Regions from separate parts of the Pseudomonas sp. F3-2 genome, predicted to be linked through region 1. Evidence: riboswitches for the same ligand, from Rfam matches in the RefSeq annotation. Region 1 holds a riboswitch; each other region holds the start of a gene.
What was found. Region 1 has a riboswitch for cobalamin ahead of AAGQ88_RS15240 (ABC transporter substrate-binding protein). Riboswitches for the same ligand answer to the same signal wherever they lie in the genome.
Positions count from the first base shown of each region.

Region 1 (7,107 bases):
GCGCCATTGCCATTGGCGCCCCGCTGGGCGTGCTGATGGTGGGTGCGCTGGGTTTCGTCAGCCTCGGACTGGTGCTTACCGCCCTGGCAGCCGGTGCACTGTTATTGATTCGCAACAAGCCTGCCGTGCCGGTGGTGCGCGGCGAACGCATGGCATTCTGGTCGGTGTTCGGTCGTGTCGCCCCTTACGGACTGGGCCTGACCCTGTCGTCGATCGGTTACGGCACGCTGACCACCTTCATCACGCTGTACTACGTCAACCGAGGCTGGGAAGGCGCTGCGTGGTGCCTGACGGTATTTGGCGTCTGCTTCATCGTCGCGCGGCTGTTCTTCATCAATGCGATCACCCGCTTCGGCGGCTTCCGCTCGGCCATCACCTGCATGTCGGTCGAAACGGTTGGACTGGTGCTGTTGTGGCTGGCTCCCAGTACCACCGTGGCGCTGATCGGCGCCGGATTGACCGGTTTCGGGCTTTCGCTGGTGTATCCAGCCATCGGCGTGGAAGCGATCAAGCAAGTGCCCAACAGCAGCCGGGGCGCGGGGCTGGGCGCTTACGCGGTGTTCTTCGACCTGGCGCTCGCCATCGCCGGCCCACTGATGGGCGCCATTGCGCTGGGCATGGGCTACGGCTGGATTTTCTTCTTTGCCGCGCTGCTGTCGATATTAGCCCTGGCGTTGACTGTGCTGCTGTCGCGCCGTCCTGCGGTGGACACCCGGGTCTGATCGAAGCGGCAGCGACCGGCAGAAAAAGCTGAACTGGCGACACGCGCCCCGGTCCGACGTAAACATCCCTCGCAACAGGAGCGTGCGTGTGACTCCCGACCCTGCAGGCATGAGTGCATCGTCCTCGGACCTGGCCGACGCGCCCGACGTTCATAAGCTGCGCGTTCTCACCGTCAACACACACAAAGGCTTCACGGCGCTGAATCGGCGCTTCATCCTTCCGGAATTGCGCGAAGCAGTGCGCAGTACCGGCGCCGATCTGGTGTTTCTGCAAGAAGTCCTCGGCGGCCATGACCGTCATGCGGCCCGTTACCAGGACTGGCCGGTGACCTCTCAATATGAGTTTCTCGCCGACAGCATGTGGAGCGACTTCGCGTACGGCCGCAACGCGGTCTATCCCGACGGTCACCACGGCAATGCGATTCTGTCCAAGTACCCGATCCTGCACTATCGCAACCTCGATGTATCGATCACCGGCCCTGAGCGGCGTGGTCTGCTGCATTGCGTCCTGCAGGTGCCCGGGCATGCTGAAGTGCATGCGATCTGCGTGCATCTGAGCCTGCTCGAGAGTCATCGGCAGTTGCAGCTGGATCTGCTCTGCGCGCTGCTGGATTCGCTGCCCGATCACGCGCCCGTGGTCATCGCCGGTGATTTCAATGACTGGCAATTGCGCGGCAACAAGCGTCTGGGCCGATGCGAATACCTGCACGAGGCGTTCGAACGCAACCTGGGTCGACTGGCCAAGACCTACCCCGCCCGGTTTCCGCTGTTGCGTCTGGACCGCATCTACCTGCGCAACGCCACCAGCCACGACCCCAGAATTCTGGGCACCCGGCCTTGGACGCATCTGTCCGACCACCTGCCGCTTGCCGTGGAAGTGCACATGTGATTGCGGGATCGCCCCGCGAGCGGCGGCTGCCGTTTGTCCGGTAAGCGGTTAATTCTTTAAACCAACGTTCGCCCGCCTCATCCCAAATAATGCGAGCCACATGACTCGCCTTACTAACAACAAGAGGTACGCAATCATGGCTAATACCGGAAAGTCGAACCCTGGCAATTTTGCAAACGATCGCCAGAAAGCCTCTGATGCAGGCAAAAAAGGCGGCCAGGCTTCGGGCGGCAGCAACGTCGCCAATGACCGGCAGAAAGCATCTGATGCAACCCGCGATGACGCGAGCAAGAAAGGTGGTTCCATGCCACAAGGCGGCGCAGGCCGTAAATCCTGATCAGCGATTGCCAGGAGAATCGAGCGAGGGCGAAAGCTCTCGCTCTTTTATTTTGGCGTGACGTCTTTGTTCAGGTGTAGAACCGGCAGCGCCGGTCCATCCCAGGAAGTCACCCCAGCAGCAGCGTCTTATTCATCCCCCTCGATCAACGGCACCGTGGCATCGCGATCAAACTGCGAGCCCGGATCTTCGTTGCCCGGATCATTGTCGACGTCGACTTCCACTTCCTCATCAGGCTCGAAAGCGCCTGGCACCGCGGCGCCGAGCCGGTCTGAAGGGGTATTTGCTGTGATGTGCATGGCAGGGTCCTCATATCAGGCAGGTCGCTCGCCTGCTTTGGCGAAGCGTTGGTTCAAGGTTGAGATTAGCTCGAGCTGACAGTCCAGTGCGTTGCATCCTCCGCGAACTGCAGCTGCTCGACCCGATGGGCGATCCCGCAGGAAAGCGAGTCTTCGGCGCGTATGACTTTTTCTTCGGCCGACAGGCACCGGCCAATGTCCAGCGGGTGCGCGGCACCGTCGGTTTCACTCAGGTAAATATTCACGTAGCGCTGCAGGTCGTTGTCCAGGCTGCGCAGGTATTCGCGCAGCCGAGAATGATCCACTGAGCTTTGGTTGAAGTACCAGTTCATCGGGTGAATCAAGAAACGCGAATGCGGACAGGCGATTCGCTCCTCGGCGGCGAGATAAATGACGATGCCCATGGATTCGATGTTGCCGCTGTTGAGCGCTCGAATCGGGACGTTGAGGGATTTGAGGAAGTTGTAGATCGTGAACCCCAGCGCCGTGCTGCCGCCTGCGGTGGACAGGTTCAGCAACAGGCCAGTGGCGCCTTTGCCGATGGCCTCCAGGCAACGATCACGAAAGTGCTCGGTGCTGGTCTGATCGACCCCACAATGGAAATGGATGATGTGCTCACTCATCTACTGCCCTCCGCTTCCGGGAAATCACCGCGGCCTGATAGGTTGGAAGCTGCGCTGCCGCTGAAAGTTGCATGCTGCCCTCACGCCGCGCAGTCAGTCCGGGAGCGCAACGATCCGGCCCGCTCGCACCGAACTCCTGCTTCAATCAACGATCAGTACAACACACCGCGCACCGTCGATGACACTGCACGCGCGCTTTTCCATGACGCACAGAACAGGACATTTTCATGAGTCTGCACGACAAGATTATCGGCCATCTGGGCTTCGGCGCCGCGCCACTGGGCAACATGTTTCGCACCATCAGCGAAGAGGAAGCCGCCGCCACCGTGCAATCGGCGTGGGATCAAGGCATCCGCTATTTCGACACCGCACCGGTCTATGGCGCCGGCCTGTCCGAGCAGCGCCTGGGCAAGGCGCTCGCCGACCATGCGCGAGACCAATACACCCTCAGCACCAAGGTCGGCCGACTGGTTTCTGACGAACTCGACACCGCAGCCCGGAGCGGCCCGTTCAGCGAAGGCCTGAAAAACAAGATCATCACTGACTATTCGGCGGATGCGACGCTACGCTCGATCGAGGCCAGTCTGAAACGGCTGAACACTGATCGCCTGGACATCGTGTTCGTCCACGACGTCGCGCAGGACGCCCATGGTGATGAATGGATCGAGCATTTCAATGTCGCTCGCAAAGGGGCCTTCCGCACCCTCACCCGCCTGCGTGAAGAAGGCGTGATCAAGGCGTGGGGGCTGGGTGTCAACCGTGTCGAGCCGTGTGAACTGACGCTGGACCTGAGCGAAGCACAGCCCGACGGGTTCCTTCTGGCCGGCCGATATTCGCTGCTGGACCACGATCAGCCCCTGCAACGGCTGTTCGCCAAGGCGCGGGAGCACAACGCCGAGTTCGTCGTCGGCGGCCCTTACAGTTCGGGCGTGCTGGTGGGCGGCAAGCATTTCGAATACCAGGAAGCGCCACAGGCGATGCTCGACAAGGTTGCGCACATTCAGGAGATCGCCCGTCAGTATCAGGTCGACATCAAGTCGGCAGCATTGCAGTTCGTCCTCGCCAACCCGCTGGTGGCCGCCGTCATTCCGGGGGCCAGCCGCCCTTCCCGGATCGCTGAAGACGTCGCCGCCCTGCACGCCCAGGTGCCAGTAGGGTTCTGGCAGGCGATGCGCGATCAGGGCTTCATTTCGCCTCAGGCGCCGGTGCCGGCAAAAGACTGAAGACGGACCGCTTCGGCGCCATGCATTATTCGCCAGTGAATCGGTCGCCGCCGGACGGCCGACCTAGATCCCCCGCACGAGGCCTCACTGATGCGCATTCTGATCGTCAACGTCAACACCACCGAGTCCATGACCGACACCATCGCCGGGCAAGCCCGCAGTGTCGCGTCACCGGGCACTGAAATCGTCGGTCTGACCCCGCGCTTCGGCGCCGAATCGGTGGAAGGCAACTTCGAGAGCTACCTGGCCGCCATCGCCGTGATGGACCGCGTGCTGTCCTACGACCAGCCTTATGACGCGGTAATTCAGGCCGGTTATGGCGAGCATGGCCGCGAGGGGCTGCAGGAGTTGCTTGACGTGCCGGTGGTGGACATCACGGAAGCGGCCGCCAGCCTCGCGATGCTGCTGGGCCATTGTTATTCGGTGGTCACCACGCTGGATCGCACTGTGCCGTTGATCGAGGATCGCCTGAAACTGGCCGGCGTCTTCGAGCGCTGCGCGTCAGTGCGAGCCAGCGGCATGAGTGTGCTGGAACTGGAAGAACAGCCAGAACGCGCCATTGAGGCGATCGTCGAGCAAGCCGCTGTCGCGGTGGCGCAGGACAAGGCCGAGGTGATCTGTCTGGGCTGCGGCGGCATGGCCGGTCTGGACCAGAAGATTCGCGACCGCACCGGCGTGCCCGTGGTCGATGGCGTGACTGCGGCGGTGGCGCTGGCCGAATCGCTGGTGCGCCTGGGCTTGAGCACCTCCAAGGTCAGGACGTACGCCACGCCACGGCCGAAGAAGATCGTCGGCTGGCCCTTCGCGAAATGAGCGCACGATGATTCGCCTGCTCTCGCCGAATCGTTTAGTATCGCCGCCGCCGGTTTCCACTCGGAATTAATAGGGAATCCGCGAGCCCTCATTCGGGCTCAAACGGAACTGTCCCCGCAACTGTAGGCGCTGAGCCCTGCTCCATGTTTGCCACTGGGTTATCCCGGGAAGGCCGGAACAGGACGACGACGCGCCAGTCAGGAGACCTGCCGGCAGGCTTCACTCATTCGCCGGCGGGGCGTCCGGGAAGGACTCCCGCATGCGCGTTTTGCGCCTGAATGCTTCGCCGCGTGAACACGCAGCGACGGGATGTGCTTTCCAGTGTCCGCCTGCCACAGACAGGTCCACTGGAGTCGCCCTACATGCCGCTGCGCCGTTTCGCCCTTCTGCTTACCGCCGTGACACTGTCCACTGCCGCGCTGGCGACTCCCGCGCCGGCAACGTCCACTCGTTATCCGCTGACCCTCGACAACTGCGGCGTGCCGCTGACGTTCACTCACGCGCCGCTCAAGGCCGTGACCATCGGCCAGGCCGCCACCGAAATGCTCTACGCCCTGGGCGTGGGCGAGCATGTCGCGGCGACCTCGTTGTGGTTCAACGCGGTACTGCCGCAGTACAAGGCAGTCAATGACGGCATCGAGCGTCTGGCCGATAACGCGCCGGGCTTCGAATCGGTGATCGCCAGACGCCCGGATTTCGTGCCGGTGCAGTTCGTGTGGATGGTCGGGCCACAGGGCGCCGTCGGCACCCGGGAGCAATTCCATGACCTGCAGATCCCGACCTACATCTTGCCGTCCGACTGCGAGGGCAAGAACAATCGCGTCGGCGCCGACGGCACGCGACTCGAGGCGTTCCGGATAGACACGCTGTACAAGAGCATTCGCCAGCTGGCCGAGATTTTCGACGTGCAGGCCCGTGGCGAGCAGTTGGTGGCCGGCTATCAGACGCGGCTGGCGAAGGCCGTCGAACATGCCAGAAAGGCTGACGGCAAGCAGGTGTCGGCGGTGTTCTGGTTCTCCAGCCCCGACATCAACGTCGATCCGTATGTGGCCGGGCGCAAGGGCATTCCGGCGTTCATGCTCGACACCCTGGGCATGCGCAACGTCATCGACTCCGACGAGGAATGGCCGACAGTGGGCTGGGAAACCATCGCCCGGGCCAATCCCGACATTCTGGTCATCGCCCGCATGGATCGCCGCCGCTTTCCCGCCGACGATCACGAAAAGAAACTGGCATTTCTGAAATCCGACCCGGTCACCCGCAACATGGCGGCGGTCAAACAGAACCGGATCGTCATCATGGACGCCAGCGCCATGGAATCCAGCGTGCGGTTGTTCGACGGCATCGAGCAACTCGGCGACGCCGTGCACCGGGTAACCGACGTTCAATGAAGCCTTCCAGTGCAGGACGATTCATCGCCCATGGCGCGTGGGTCAGCGCGGCGTTGCTGATGGCGGTGATGGCCGGGGTGGCGATCGGCGAGACGTCGATCGGTCTGCCGGTGATCGGCCAGGTGCTGGCGAACAAGCTGTGGGCCGCCGGCTATGCGGTGGACGCCATCGATGAAGGCATCATCTGGAATTACCGCCTGACCCGCGCCATTGTCGCCGCTGCCTGCGGCGCCGGTATCGCGGTCTCGGGCGTCGTGCTGCAATCGCTGCTGCGCAACCCGCTTGCCGATCCCTACCTGCTGGGCATCTCTGCGGGCGCTTCGACCGGCGCAGTACTCGTCGCGATCATCGGCCTGGGCGCCGGGGCGATCTCATTGTCGGCCGGCGCTTTCGTCGGCGCGGTAGCGGCTTTCGCATTGGTCGCGCTGCTGGCGCGCTCGTCCCGAGGCCAGACAGCCACAGGCCAGATCATTCTCGCAGGCATCGCCGGCTCACAATTGTTCAACGCCCTGACCTCCTTCCTGATCACCAAATCGGCCAGCGCCGAGCAGGCGCGCGGCATCATGTTCTGGTTGCTCGGCAATCTGAGCGGCGTGCGCTGGGCATCGGTGACGCTGGCTGTGACGGTGGTGCTGGCGGGTCTGCTGGTCTGTCTCTGGCACCGACGCTCGCTGGACGCCTTCACCTTCGGCGCGGATTCCGCAGCGTCGCTGGGCATTCCCGTGCATCGGGTACAGGCGATCCTCATCGCGACGGCGGCTTTGATGACCGCCGTGATGGTGTCCATTGTCGGCTCCATCGGTTTCGTCG
Region 1 covers NZ_CP152388.1:3,327,909-3,335,015, forward strand. The annotation lists gene AAGQ88_RS15205 (MFS transporter) at 1-722, shown strand, start outside; gene AAGQ88_RS15210 (endonuclease/exonuclease/phosphatase family protein) at 832-1,611, shown strand; gene AAGQ88_RS15215 (KGG domain-containing protein) at 1,748-1,948, shown strand; gene AAGQ88_RS15220 (hypothetical protein) at 2,077-2,247, opposite strand; gene AAGQ88_RS15225 (ATP-dependent Clp protease proteolytic subunit) at 2,313-2,870, opposite strand; gene AAGQ88_RS15230 (aldo/keto reductase) at 3,098-4,093, shown strand; gene AAGQ88_RS15235 (aspartate/glutamate racemase family protein) at 4,184-4,906, shown strand; cobalamin riboswitch at 4,940-5,135, shown strand; gene AAGQ88_RS15240 (ABC transporter substrate-binding protein) at 5,269-6,297, shown strand; gene AAGQ88_RS15245 (iron chelate uptake ABC transporter family permease subunit) at 6,294-7,107, shown strand, end outside.

Region 2 (7,107 bases), 1.8 Mb from region 1:
CCGGCAGCACGGCGGGGGCGCCGTAGTAAGCGCAGGCTGCCGCTTCCAGCCCATCGTCGGTTTCCGGCAGACGCGCCCAGGCCTGCGTCGGTATCGCCGGGATCGGCCATGACCACGGCGAGATGCCGCTGGAGAGGTCGAGCCAGTCCGCTTCATCGATGCCGTATTTCTGCACCGCCCCTCGCAATCGACCGCCGTGCTCAAGCATAGAATTCAGTCCCCAGGCACAAGACCAGCAACCACAGCCAGACCCCACGCTGCACCAGCTGCCAGCCCCGATCGATGGAATCAGCATCGGCAGGTGCGCCCTCGCCCAATTGCGGACGCTGATGCAACTCGCCGTGATAGATCGCCGCACCGCCCAGCTCGACGCCGAGCGCCCCGGCTCCAGCGGCCATCACCGGACCTGCGTTCGGGCTGTCCCACTTGGGCCCCTGTGTACGCCAGCAGCGCCAGGCGAGTCGGGTTTTGCCGAGCAATGCGTAGGTCAACGCCACGAGACGCGCCGGAATGTAGTTAAGCAGATCGTCGATTTTTGCCGAGGCCCAACCGAAGCGCTCGAACCGTTCGTTGCGATAGCCCCACATGGCGTCGAGCGTGTTGCACAGCCGGTACAGCACGACGCCCGGCGCGCCCAGCACGACGAACCAGAAAATGGCAGCAAACACTGCGTCACTGCCGTTTTCCAGCACGGATTCGGTGGCCGCACGGGCGACCTCGGTGGCATCCAGCTCTGAAGTCTGGCGGCTGACCAGGAAGCCGACTCGACGACGGGCTTCTTCCAGATCATTGCCGCGCAGCGCCTGCGCGACCGGGCCGACATGCTCCCCCAGACTGCGCAACCCCAGCGCGCAATACAGCGCGAGGATCTCGACCAGCCAGCCGATGTAAGGCAGCCAGCTCAAGAGGGTGATCAGCAGGGTCAGCGGCACGACCGCGATGAACCAGGCGGTGACGCCATGACTGCGCCAGCCTCGGCCGCCTGCGTTGAAACGTTGCTCGATGCGCTCGGCATATCGGCCGAACGCCACCAGCGGGTGGTTTCGTTTTGGCTCGCCAAGCAGCGCATCCAGCGCAAAGCCCGCGACGCTCAATAGCGCCACACTCATTGACTCACTCCCCATTTGTTTTGGTAAACCAGCTCGTGCAACGGCCGCGCCTGCGCCCAGCCTTCCAGCACCAGCATTGGCGCGGGATAGAATTCCTTGACCGGCCCCAGGCACAGAATCGCCAGGGGTTTTGAACCGGTTGGCATGTGCAGCAGATCGGCCAGCGCCTGGGGCTCGAACAACGAGACCCAGCCCATGCCCAGACCCTCGGCCCGCGCGGCGAGCCACAGGTTCTGAATCGCGCAGGACAACGATGCCATGTCCATTTCCGGCAGGGTCCTGCGACCAAAAATATGCTTGTCGCGATCATCCATCAGCGCGGCGACGAGCACTTCTGCGCAGTCTCCGATGCCCTCGACCTTGAGCTTCATGAAGTCATCGGACCGCTCGCCCAGCGCCTCGGCGGTGCGGACGCGCTCTTGCTCCACCTGAGCCTGAATCTGCGCACGCAGCGCGGGGTCGCTGATGCGGATGAACCGCCAAGGCTGCATCAGGCCGACACTCGGTGCCTGGTGAGCCGCTTCCAGCAGTCGCGCCAGCAACGCCGGCGCGATCTCGCCGCCGCAGAAATGACGCATGTCCCGCCGCTCGGCAATCGCACGGTAAACCGCTGCGCGTTCTTCATCGCTGAAAGCCATATCAGTCATGACAAGCCTCCGCAGCGCGCAAGAACGCTGTTTTTCTGTAGGAGCGAGCTTGCTCGCGAAGGCTGCTTGGCAGGCGCTGGATGTGTGGCTGGCTCTCCGGCCCTTTCGCGAGCGAGCTCGCTCCCACAGGGATCGGTGATTCTGCCTTGGCGGGCGCGATGGGGATTGTGGGGGCGCGGTTCATGGCAGGAACAGCGCCGCCATCGCCTGTGGATTGGACGGGAAATAGAAGTGCACGTAAGAGGCGGTCATCCGGCCGTCGCGATACACCGCTTCGGCACCGCGGCCGCCGTTGGGGCTGACGCCGCGCGCAATCGGTGTGAGTTCGGTGCTGGTCAGCGAATGATGATACGTGTGCCCGCGCAGCGTGCCTTCCGGCAGCTCGACCGCCTGCAACGCCAGCGCCGCAAGGCGTTTTTGCATGACCGCCTCGCCGTCGAGCAGACCGACCAGCTCGGCGCGCTGTCCTTCGACGTCGGTCAACGCATTGAGCAGGTACAACATGCCGCCGCATTCGGCCAGCAGCGGCTTGCCTGCCGCATGGTGCGCGCGAATGGCGTTGAGCATCGAAACGTTCTGCCCCAGGGCAACGTGATGCAGTTCCGGATAGCCGCCGGGCAGGTACAGGCTGTCGGCGCTCGGCAGGTGCTGATCGCGGATCGGCGAGAAAAATGACAACTCGGCCCCCATCGCGCGCAGCAGGTCGAGGCTGGCGCCGTAGGTGAACGCGAACGCCTCATCGTGGGCAACGGCGATGCGAACGCCCGCCAACAAAGGTTGCGCCGGGGTGATATCAGGCGCCGAAAAACTCACCGGAGGCGGCAGCGTTGCATCGCACGTACTGGCCAGCGCATCGGCGGCGACATCCAGACGCAGGTCGAGGTCGTTCAACTCGCTCGCCTGAACCAATCCCAGATGGCGGCTGGGCAGCTCGATCCCGGTCTCTCGCGACAACGCCCCGTACCAACGCAGGCCTTCCGTGAGGCTGCCTTCGAGCAGTTGCGCATGGCGCACAGTGCCGACCCGATTAGCCAGCACGCCGGCGAAAGGCAGGTCCGGTTGATAGCGGGCCAGCCCGAGCGCCAACGCGCCAAAGGTCTGAGCCATCGCCGTGCCATCGATGACACCGAGCACCGGCACACCAAACCGTCGCGCCAGGTCGGCGCTGGACGGCGTGCCATCGAACAGCCCCATGACGCCTTCGATGAGGATCAGGTCCGCCTCGGCGGCCGCTTCCCATAACAGGCGGCGACTTTCTTGCTCGCCCACCATCCACATGTCCAGCTGATACACCGGATGACCACTGGCGCGCTCCAGAATCATGGGGTCGAGAAAGTCGGGGCCGCATTTGAAGACGCGCACCTGGCGCCCCTGATTGCGATGCAACCGGGCGAGCGCTGCGGTGACCGTAGTCTTGCCCTGACCGGACGCAGGCGCTGCGATCAATACGGCCGGGCAGTGCCGGGGTTCACGCTCACTCACAATTCAATGCCCTTCTGCGCCTTGATGCCGGCGTGAAACGCATGCTTGATCACGCCGATTTCCGACACCGTATCGGACAGATCGATGAGCTCCTGTTTCGCGCCCCGGCCGGTGATCACCACGTGTTGCATGGGCGGACGGGCTTGCAGGTCGCTCAGCACACGCTCAAGGTCGAGGTATCCATGCTTCAGGGCGATGTTCAGCTCATCGAGAATCACCAGGCCGATGGTCGGGTCGCGAAGCATTTCCTGAGTCACTGCCCAGGCGGCCTCGGCAGCCGCGATGTCACGCTGGCGGTCCTGGGTCTCCCAAGTGAACCCCTCGCCCATCACGTGATAGCGCACCTGCTCGGGAAAACGGCGGAAAAACAGCTCTTCGCCCGTGCTGTTACGACCCTTGATGAACTGCACCACGCCGCACTGCATGCCGTGGCCCATGGCGCGTGCGAGCATGCCGAAAGCGGAGCTGCTTTTGCCTTTGCCGTTGCCAGTCAGAACCAGCAACAGTCCGCATTCATTGGGTGCGCTGGCAATGCGCTCGTCCATCACTGCTTTTTTGCGCAGCATGCGCGCCAGGTGGCGTTCGTCACGTTCGGGGGATTCGCTCATCTCAGCTCTCCGCTTGAGGGCAGGTGTGGCAAACGGAGGGCGCAGGCAAAGACTGACAGCACGCGTCGTCACCTCGATGGGCACGCGCCTGCGCAGAGCATCGCCCTCCGTGATGCTGTTGAATGGATCAGGCCGGTCTCCGGACTCATGAGTGGCGACACACAATCTGTCGCCTCAAGCCGCGCGCCTTCCCATGTTCGCTGAACACAGTGGCATCGTGCGTGGCATTTGCTCATTTACCGTTGCGGAGGCAGCGCCGGGATAGAGCATGAAGGCGCTCGCACCGGCTTCCCTGTTTCACCCTGTCGCCCGCGAGCGGCCCAAGGCACCTGAAACAATCGGCGAAGGTTAGAGGGTTGACTAAAGAGCGTCAATCGACTCGGCATCCGCCGCGCCGGTTGAACCCCGCGCACAGGCGCGCCTCTACTCATAGACATGCGCTTGCATGACTGCCATGAAAGGGAGATCGATCATGTTCACGCTCAGGCCCCATGCTGTGGTTTTACTGATAGTTGCAGGCGGCCTCGCCGCTTGTGGCGAGTCGTCCCGATTGCAGGTGTCCGACGGGACGGGGCCATCACCCCGCCTGCCAGAGCCGAACAAGACCTTGATCCCCACCGTCAACATCGCCCCGGCCGTCGGCTGGCCAGCCGGTGCCAAGCCCGCCGCGGCACCCGGGACACAAGTGGCGGCGTTCGCGGAGAACCTCGATCACCCGCGCTGGCTGTACGTGCTGCCCAACGGTGATGTGCTGGTCGCCGAAACCAACGAGCCGCCCAAACCCGACGATGGCAAGGGCATCCGTGGCTGGGTGATGAAAAAAGTCATGGGCCGCGCAGGCGCAGGTGTCCCGAGCGCCAACCGAATCACCCTGTTGCGCGACAACGACCACGATGGCGTCGCGGAGACCCGCACCGTGTTCATCGATCATCTGAATTCACCATTCGGCATGACGCTGGTCGGCAACAATTTTTACGTGGCGGACACCGATCGCCTGCTGCGCTTCAACTACGTCCCCGGCGAGACATCGATCAAGGGCGAGCCGCTGAAAGTCACCGACCTGCCTGGGGGTACGCTGAATCATCACTGGACCAAAAACGTGATCGCCAGCAAAGACGGCAGCAAGCTGTACGTGACCGTTGGCTCCAACAGTAACGTGGCGGAAAACGGTCTGGACGCCGAAAAAGGCCGCGCAGCGATCTGGGAGGTGGATGCCGCGACGGGTAACCACCGGATTTTCGCCTCAGGATTGCGCAACCCCAACGGCATGGACTGGGAACCGCACACCGGCAAGCTGTGGACGGCAGTCAACGAACGTGACGAAATCGGCAGCGACCTGGTGCCCGACTACGTGACGTCGGTGCAGGACGGTGCGTTCTACGGCTGGCCGTTCAGTTACTACGGCCAGCATGTGGATGTGCGGGTCACGCCGCAGAATCCAGAGCTGGTGCAGAAGGCCATCGCGCCTGATTTCGCCGTCGGCCCGCACACAGCCTCGCTCGGCCTGGCGTTCGCTGACGGGAAATCCTTGCCCGCGCCGTTCAATGAAGGGCTGTTCGTCGGGCAACATGGCTCATGGAACCGCAAACCGCACAGTGGTTATAAAGTCCTGTTCGTTCCCTTTAAGGACGGCAAGCCGAGCGGTACACCGGTCGACCTGCTGACCGGCTTTCTGAATGCGGACGAAAAAGCGCAGGGCCGGCCGGTGGGAGTGGTCAACGACAATAAGGGCGGCGTGTTGGTGGCCGATGACGTCGGCAACAAGATCTGGCGCGTGACAGCCGCGCGCACGGCGCAGGCTTCCAATTGACATCAGACCTGTAGGAGCGCGCTTGCCCGCGATGGCGGTATGTCCGGACCGGAAATATCGACTGACACGCCGCAATCGCGGGCAAGCGCGCTCCTACAAGGTAGGCGGAGGGTCAGACACTTGAGTGTCACATGACACACCGCGATCGCCAGCAAGCTGGCTCCCACAGGAATCGCGTAACTACTGGCGGGCGAGGTTCGAGGGCTGAATCACGCGCTTTGCGTTCAGCCAGGCTTTCTGCCAATACGGTTTGTCGAGGCTGTCCAGCTTGACCGTGCCGCCGGTGGCTGGCGCATGCACGAAGCGCCCTTCTCCCACGTAAATCCCGGCATGGCTGACATTCGACCCGCCGCCGGTGGCGAAAAACACCAGATCGCCGGTCTGCAGCTCGCTGCGATCGATGTTCGGCCCGCGCAGATTGATCATGTCACGCGTCGAGCGTGGCAGCGTGATTCCCGCCGCGCCCTGATACACGTAGCCGATCAGGCCGCTGCAATCGAACCCCGAATCCGGCGTATTGCCGCCCCAGCGATACGGCGTGCCGACGAGCCCGATGGCACGTAGCAAAACGTCATCTGCAAGAGGAGAAGAAAACTGCGCGGGAGCGGAAACGACAGGCCTGGAAACGACCTTTGGAGGGGATGGCGGTGGATTGCTGGAACAAGCGGCCAGCAATGCAGCCATTGAAGCAACAGCCAGGCGAACCGTAAACGACATAAACACAACAACCTTTGCGGGATGCGGCTTACTTTGCCGGGAGCCGGCGTTGCGTGCAATCAGGGATTCCCCGGTTGCACGCCAAAGCAGGGGGTGCTGCGGGCCCTGCTACCGGTGTTGGCGCTTGATTGTAGTCGAGGTCATGGCGGTCGTGGTTTCTGGAACCTTGGAAGGTGCCATGGCCAGCGCGCGCTTGGCTTCGATGAACGTCCGGGCCCAGTAGGCGTCGTCAAGACTGTCTACACGGACACCGCCACTGCGACGACTGCTGGAATGAATGAACTGATCATCCCCCAGGTAAATGCCCGCGTGGCTGACGCGACCGCGACCGGCCGTGCTGAAGAACAGCAGATCGCCAGGCTTGAGGTCGTTGCGTTTGACCAGAGGCGCGTCGATGTTGATCATTTCACGAGAAGAACGAGGCAGGCTCATGCCGGCTTCTTCGCGGAACAGATAGCCGATGAAACCGCTGCAGTCGAAACCGGAAGTGGTCGAGGTACCGCCGAAACGATAGCGGGTCCCTATCAGCGACTTGCCGCGTTCCAGGATGCTGTCGGCCAGAACCGGCAACTGGTACGGCTTGTTGTCGGAGAACTGGGCCAGCTCATCTTCGGTGGCGATCTCGTCGTCCAGCACGGAAGAAGAATAATCAGCACGCTTGGCGGCGGTCTGTGCGGTTGCGGAGTCCTTAAATTGCGGGCTCTGCGACTGTTGTTGCGACGCTGGCATCTGGG
Region 2 covers NZ_CP152388.1:1,488,201-1,495,307, reverse strand. The annotation lists gene cobD (threonine-phosphate decarboxylase CobD) at 1-208, opposite strand, end outside; gene cbiB (adenosylcobinamide-phosphate synthase CbiB) at 201-1,109, opposite strand; gene bluB (5,6-dimethylbenzimidazole synthase) at 1,106-1,756, opposite strand; gene AAGQ88_RS06820 (cobyrinate a,c-diamide synthase) at 1,937-3,238, opposite strand; gene cobO (cob(I)yrinic acid a,c-diamide adenosyltransferase) at 3,235-3,846, opposite strand; cobalamin riboswitch at 3,959-4,194, opposite strand; gene AAGQ88_RS06810 (sorbosone dehydrogenase family protein) at 4,319-5,656, shown strand; gene AAGQ88_RS06805 (C40 family peptidase) at 5,837-6,373, opposite strand; gene AAGQ88_RS06800 (C40 family peptidase) at 6,482-7,107, opposite strand, start outside.
Region 2: linked by a shared signal. The riboswitch ahead of cobO (cob(I)yrinic acid a,c-diamide adenosyltransferase) and the one ahead of AAGQ88_RS15240 (ABC transporter substrate-binding protein) in region 1 are both predicted to bind cobalamin.

Region 3 (7,107 bases), 620 kb from region 1:
GTGATAAACCGCCGTGCGCGGCAACGCCTGGGGCTCACTCCAGCCGTAAGGCCGATCCAGCCATCGGCTGGCGAGGTAATTGAACAACTGCAAAGCGTTGTGCTTGCCGCCCTGACGCAGGTAATGCCAGAGCCGATCACAGTCCTGCGCAGGCTCGGTGCTCAGGTCGCTGAGCTCCGGGTCGGGTCGGTCATCGCCCGGCACCAGGATCAGCCTGACCCCGCGCTGCGCCAGTTCGACCAGCCGCTCCACGCCGTAGCGCCAGTAGCCGATGCCGCCGTGCAGGGAAATCAGGATGACCTTGGCATGGCGCAGCACCTGATCGACATAAAGGTCGACCGAGGCGTGATTCTGCACCTGCATCGGATTGGCCAGGCGCAGGCTCGGGTAATCGTCAGGCAGTTGCTGCGCGGTTTGCGCCAGCAACGCCAGGTGTGAATCGCCGCTGCAGAGAATCACCAGTTCGGCGGGGGTCTGCCCCAGGTCAGCGATGCTGTCGTCGGGGACAAAGCCGCCGGGCTGAGTGCGCAGCAGGTGCATGCTTAGCCTTTGATCCCGGACGTCGTGACGGCCGCGCGCAGTTGCGCTTCGAGCACGTGGGCGTCCAGGTCCTGGCCGATCAGCACCAGGTGCGTCAGCCGCTGCTCATCGGCTTTCCAGGCTCGGTCGAAATGCTTGTCGAAACGCGTACCGACGCCTTGCACCAACAGGCGCATCGGTTTGCCGGGAATAGCCGCGAAGCCCTTGACCCGCAGAATGCCGTGCTGCACCACTGCCTGAGTCAGGGCGTCGAGCAACAACGCTTCGTCCGCCTGAGGCAGCGAAATCGAGATCGAGTCGAAGGCATCGTGATCATGATCGTCGTGGTCGTCGCCTTCATGGTGATCGTGGTGGGTCTTGCGGCCGTCGATGTGCAATTCTGACTCGGCGCCCAGTCCCAGCAACACGCTGATCGGCAACTGGCCCTTGCTCGCTTCAATGACCTTCACGGCCGGCGGCAATTCTTCAGCGACTTCCGCGCGCACGGCGGCCAGCGCTTCGGCGGCGATCATGTCGGTCTTGTTGAGAATGACCAGATCGGCACTCGCCAGCTGATCGGCAAACAACTCGTGCAGCGGAGATTCATGATCCAGATTAGGGTCGAGTTTGCGCTGAGCATCAACCTGATCCGGGAACGCGGCGAACGTGCCCGCGGCGACCGCCGGGCTGTCGACCACGGTGATCACGGCGTCGACGGTGCAGGCGTTGCGGATTTCCGGCCACTGAAAGGCCTGAACGAGCGGCTTGGGCAGCGCCAGACCGGATGTCTCGATGAGGATGTGGTCCAGATCGCCGCGTCGCGCGACCAATTCCTGCATCACCGGGAAGAATTCCTCCTGCACCGTGCAGCACAGGCAACCGTTGGCCAATTCGTAGACGCGGCCGTTGGCTTCTTCTTCGGTGCAGCCGATGGTGCATTGCTTGAGGATCTCGCCGTCGATTCCCAGCTCGCCGAATTCGTTGACGATCACGGCAATGCGGCGCCCCTCGGCGTTATCCAGCATGTGACGCAGCAGTGTGGTTTTGCCCGAGCCGAGAAAGCCGGTGACGATGGTGACGGGAAGTTTGGCCAGTGTTTTCATGGGATGCCCTTGGGCTTGCGGCGGGCAGACAGGACGAGCGCTGCGCGTTCCGGACAGGGGCCGGCCCGCGACTCGTTTCGCCACCGGATCACCCCGCCCGGTTGTAGTGAGAATTCCTGGGCGCTGATCAAAGCAGGCCCGAATCGAGGCAGGTCTCCTGGCTTACGGCGGCGGATCGACTGGCGCTATCGTCAGGCGACCGGCATTCATCGCGCCTTCCCGCTCGCGCAGTGGCTGTGCAATGAACATGACCGTTTACAGTTGCGGGGGCAGCTGCGGCATTGACCGCATTCCCTTCTTAGCACCGAACCGCCAAGGCGGCGAAACGGTGAACCTCGAGTGCGCAAGGCTACGCAGTGACCGGGGCAAGGTCAACGAACAAACGTGCGCCTTGTCCGGAGAGACCTTCCCGGCTGAAGCCGGTCCTGTATTCGGTCCACAGCGTAGGACCGGCTTCAGCCGGGATAGCTTTGGTCCAATCCCGAATTCGGTCCACTCTTCCCGTTGGACCGGCGTTAACGACGGTGGCGAACGCTGCAATTGACGGGGCTTCGCCTCCGTGGTCTCCTACACACCTTGTTACGGGTGCCCTTCACAGGGTGAAACGGGAAACCGGTGCGCACAGATCGATGCTGTGCAAGTCCGGCGCTGCCCCCGCAACGGTAAGCGAGTGAAGAGTCAGATCCACTGTGTCGTCAGCGATATGGGAAGGCGATTCTTGCAGGCAGGTCGAAAGGCCCGCCCCTCGCAAGCCCGGAGACCGGCCCGTCAATGACATATGACAAACCCGCGGTGGGCGGGTGCAGTTGCGTTCACGGCTGACGTCCGTCAGTGGTGCGCCCTTGCGCTATCCCGTCGCTGACCACTTCAGAGGGAAGCGCCATGTCGATCAGCACTACCAGCCAGACATCCAGCAACGTCAGCACCCAGACTCAGACCCAACGCCTGACCGCCGCCGTCAGCGCCATGATTCTGGGCGCCTTTCTGGTGTACTTCGCAGGGTTCTCGCACATCGACGCCGTGCACAATGCTGCGCACGACACCCGCCACAGTTCCGCATTTCCTTGCCACTGAGACCTGCCGCCATGTTCAAGCGTATCGCTCACACGGCTGGTTTCACGGGCCTGCTCGCGGCCCTGCTGCTGACCTTGCTGCAGAGTTTCTGGGTTGCGCCGCTGATTCTGCAGGCTGAAACCTACGAGAAAGCCCCGGCCGCCGAGATGCACGAGCATGCCGACGGCGCCATGGCCGGGCATGTTCACGACGAAGAGGCCTGGGAACCTGAAGATGGCTGGCAGCGCGTGCTGTCCACCAGCGGCGGCAATCTGGTGGTCGCCGTGGGCTTTTCGCTGATGCTGGCCGCGCTTTACACCTTGCGCAGCCCGAACAGCGCTCGCCAAGGCGTGCTGTGGGGTTTGGCGGGTTTCGCCGTGTTCGTCCTCGCGCCGACCCTCGGCCTGCCACCGGAATTGCCGGGCACCGCGGCCGCCGATCTCACGCAGCGGCAGATCTGGTGGGTCGGCACCGCCGCTTCGACCGCTGCCGGATTGGCGCTCATCGTGTTCGCCCGCAGCTGGCTGTTGAAAGCCCTGGGCGTCGCCATTCTGGTGGTGCCCCATGTCGTCGGCGCGCCGCAGCCTGAAGTGCATGCTGCACTGGCGCCCGAAGCCCTCGAAGCCCAGTTCAAAGTGGCCTCGTTAGTCACCAATGCGTTGTTCTGGGTCGGCATGGGCGTGATCAGCGCCTGGCTGTTCCGTCGACACGAAGCAGCGTCGACGCAGTCCGGTCTGAATCACGCGGTATGAGTGACGCCGGCAACCGGCCGATCCTTGTGATCGGTCTGGGCTGCCAGCGCGGCTGTCCGGCATCGGTGCTGCAGGGTCTGATCGAGGTGTGCCTGCTGGAACACGGCGTCAGCGTTCGCGACATCAGCGCCCTCGCCTCCATCGACAGCAAATCGAACGAGGCGGGATTGCTGGAACTGGCCGAACATATGCGCCTGCCGCTGATGTTTTTCAGTGCCGATGAACTGAAAATCGTTGAATCGCAGCTGAGCCATCGCTCACCCACAGCGTTCGCGCATACGGGTTGTCACGGCGTGGCGGAAAGCGCGGCACTGGTGATGGCGTCCCGACTGTCGAACGGCTCGGCCAGCCTTTTGATCGAGCGCCGCAACAGCTCTCGCGCCACCTTCGCGCTGGCTATCGGCATCACCGCTTGACGCTGACCGGCGCACATCTCTGGAGACCCCATGACCGTATTTTTCATCGGCGCCGGACCTGGCGACCCTGACCTGATCACCGTCAAGGGCCAGCGCCTGATCCGCAGCTGTCCGGTGATCATCTACGCTGGATCGCTGGTGCCAGAGGCTGTGCTGGAAGGCCATCAGGCGGTGCAAGTGTCCAACAGTGCCGAATTGCACCTGGACCAGATCATCGCCTTGATGAAATCCGCTCATGCAAACGGTCAGGACGTCGCCCGCGTGCACTCCGGCGACCCCAGTCTGTACGGCGCCATCGGCGAGCAAATTCGCTGTCTCAAAGCCCTGGGCATCCCGTTCGAGATCATTCCCGGCGTCACTGCCACGGCGGCATGCGCAGCGCTGCTGGGTACTGAACTGACCCTGCCGGACATCTCCCAGAGCGTCATCCTGACGCGTTACGCGGACAAGACCGCCATGCCGCAGGGCGAGTCACTCGGCGAACTGGCGCAGCACCGGGCGACGATGGCGATTCACCTGGGCATCAACAATCTTGGCAAGATCGTTGCCGAGCTGACACCGCATTACGGCGCAGACTGCCCGATTGCCGTGGTCCACCGCGCCAGCTGGCCGGACCAGGACTGGGTGTGCGGGACGCTGGGTGACATCGAAGACAAGGTGCAAGCCAAGGGTTTCCGCCGCACCGCGCTGATCCTCGTGGGCCGCGTGCTGGGTAACGACGTGTTCAGCGAGTCGTCGCTGTACCGCGCCGGGCACGCCCACGTGTTCCGGCCGTGACCTGGATTGAGGTCTGATCCGTTTTTGATGCTGGAAGGAATTCGTAGACGCCTGGCTTGCCGGCAATCTGCTGCGCAGCGGCATCGAACCGACTTTCTCGATCTGACAGGCTTCATCACAGCGCCTGCTGTCGGTACCCGGCAGATCGTCTGGATGCGGCCCAGAGACAAGCCACGCGCCTACAGGGATTCTGCACCCAACAAAAAGCCCCGAACCAGTCGGGGCTTTTTGAGGGAGAAAAACCGCTTAGTAGTAAGCGTTTTCTTTCTGGGTGTGGTCAGTCACATCACGCACGCCGGCAAGCTCGGGAATCCGCTCCAGCAAGGTGCGCTCGATGCCTTCCTTGAGGGTGACGTCGGCCTGACCGCAGCCTTGGCAACCACCACCGAATTGCAGCACGGCAATATTGGCGTCGTCTTCTTCAACGACATCGATCAGCGTCACCTGCCCGCCATGACTGGCCAGACCCGGATTGATTTCGGTCTGCAGGTAATAGTTGATGCGCTCGTTGATCGGGCTGTCGGCATTGACCATCGGCACTTTGGCGTTCGGCGCCTTGATGGTCAGCTGACCGCCCATGCGGTCGGTGGCGTAATCGACCACGGCGTCGTCCAGAAACGCCTCGCTGAACGAGTCGATCCAGGCAGTGAAGCTCTTGAGGCCGATGGCCTTGTCTTCCGGTTTCTCTTCGCCAGGCTTGCAGTAGGCAATGCAGGTTTCAGCGTATTGGGTGCCAGGCTGGGTGATAAACACGCGGATGCCGATGCCCGGCGTGTTCTGCTTTTGCAGCAGATCGGCCAGGTAATCGTGGGCGGCATCGGTAATCGTAATAGCGGTCATGAAAATTCCTCGCAGACGTGGGGCGGAGTTTACGCCAATCGACGGCGCCTGACAAAGCCCTACTATTCTGGTCAGGTAAAGATCAGGAAAGCACCGCTTCCTTCACTCCCCTCCTGCCGTCCAGCCAGGCTTTCATTCGGCGGTACAAACCTTTTTCGATCCACTCGTAGCTCAGCCAGGAGCCCAGTGCGATCACCGGCACACAGACGGCGAACACCGCGTAGGGATCGAAACCATAGCGCTCGCTGGCCAGCCAACCGCCATAAAGCACCAGCACATGGAGCAGATACACCGAATATGAGCAGTCGCCCATGATTTTCAAGAGACGACTGCCGCGCAAGTACGGCTCCAGCGAAATACAGGCCACCACGATCACCGCACTGGGCAGGCCCCAGTTAACGATGCGCAGGTCCGGCGGCAGCTGTTTGATCGTCAGCAGCGCGCCGCCGATCGCCAGCAGTGGCAGCCAGAGTCGCTCGGTGATCCAGCCACGGCGGTAGATTACCCCGATGCCGATGCCCAACAGGAATTCATAAACGATATCGTTGGCATAGAAACGGCTGATCAGCCCTGAGCGACCCAGCACGTCGGTCACCGCGAACAGCGCAGCCGCGATGATCAGGGGGCGCAGACGCTGCTGGAACAGGAACACCATGGAGAACAGCACGTAGAACAACATCTCGTAATTCAACGTCCAGCCGACGTTCAACGTGGGATACAGGCCGTAACCACCCGGGTTTTCCGAAGGAATGAACAGCAGCGAGAGGATGAAGCTCTGCCAGTCGACGACCTGATGAGGCAGCAGCGGATGCGCCACCACCACCAACAACCCCATGACCAGCGTGTAAAGCCAGTACGCGGGGACGATCCGGATCAGGCGATTGAGCATGAAGCGGCTGGCCGGAATGTCCTTGTCGACCGTCGACAGGTAGATGACCAGACCGCTGATGACGAAGAAGATGTCGACGCCGACGGCGCCTTTTTCAGTAAAAAACCGGCCGATCGGGCCGCTGGGGTGGAAGTCGAAAAAAATCTGCATGAAGTGGTGACACACAACGGCCCACGCGGCGAGTGCCCGCAGGGCTTGAACCGAAATCAACATCTGCAACCTCTTGCTTACTCTGGTTTGACCCACGATCCCGGACCTCGAAAAGGGCCATGCTGGCGGGACGACTCACAGGGTCCGAGTCAGGATTGGGCAAAAGGTTCGGCAGGCCTGACGGGCTGCATAATGGCTGCACGCCATGTTTTACAAGGGTTTTCCAGTTTCGCCTCGTACCCGCGGGACGATGCGGAGGTTGGGTCAGGCATGAAAAATCTGTGGGCATGAGCGGGCTTGCGAAGGCGAATTCTCAACCCATGCACCTCGACAGCCTGCACCTGCCTCTTCCCGGCTGAAGCCGGTCCTACAACGTCGCAGGCTTTTTCGTAGGATCCGCTTAAGCCGTTCCCACAGGCGCCGCAAGCTTTTCGTAGGACCGGCTTCGGCCGGGAAGGTGTCCGCTGTTACGCCGCTGATCGAAGGGGGCGTTATAGACCGTTGACTTACTTTCGCGAGCGAGTGATCACAGAGCGCCAGGTCCTGCGAATCACAGATTCTCATACCGATTCATATCCAGCACCCCCGCCTCCTGCGGCTCTGTCTCC
Region 3 covers NZ_CP152388.1:2,709,759-2,716,865, reverse strand. The annotation lists gene cobN (cobaltochelatase subunit CobN) at 1-540, opposite strand, end outside; gene cobW (cobalamin biosynthesis protein CobW) at 543-1,622, opposite strand; cobalamin riboswitch at 1,752-1,975, opposite strand; cobalamin riboswitch at 2,189-2,406, shown strand; gene AAGQ88_RS12530 (CbtB-domain containing protein) at 2,505-2,696, shown strand; gene AAGQ88_RS12525 (CbtA family protein) at 2,708-3,427, shown strand; gene AAGQ88_RS12520 (cobalamin biosynthesis protein) at 3,424-3,843, shown strand; gene cobM (precorrin-4 C(11)-methyltransferase) at 3,874-4,620, shown strand; gene nfuA (Fe-S biogenesis protein NfuA) at 4,867-5,460, opposite strand; gene AAGQ88_RS12505 (acyltransferase) at 5,543-6,562, opposite strand; gene AAGQ88_RS12500 (fatty acid cis/trans isomerase) at 7,050-7,107, opposite strand, start outside.
Region 3: linked by a shared signal. The riboswitch ahead of cobW (cobalamin biosynthesis protein CobW) and the one ahead of AAGQ88_RS15240 (ABC transporter substrate-binding protein) in region 1 are both predicted to bind cobalamin.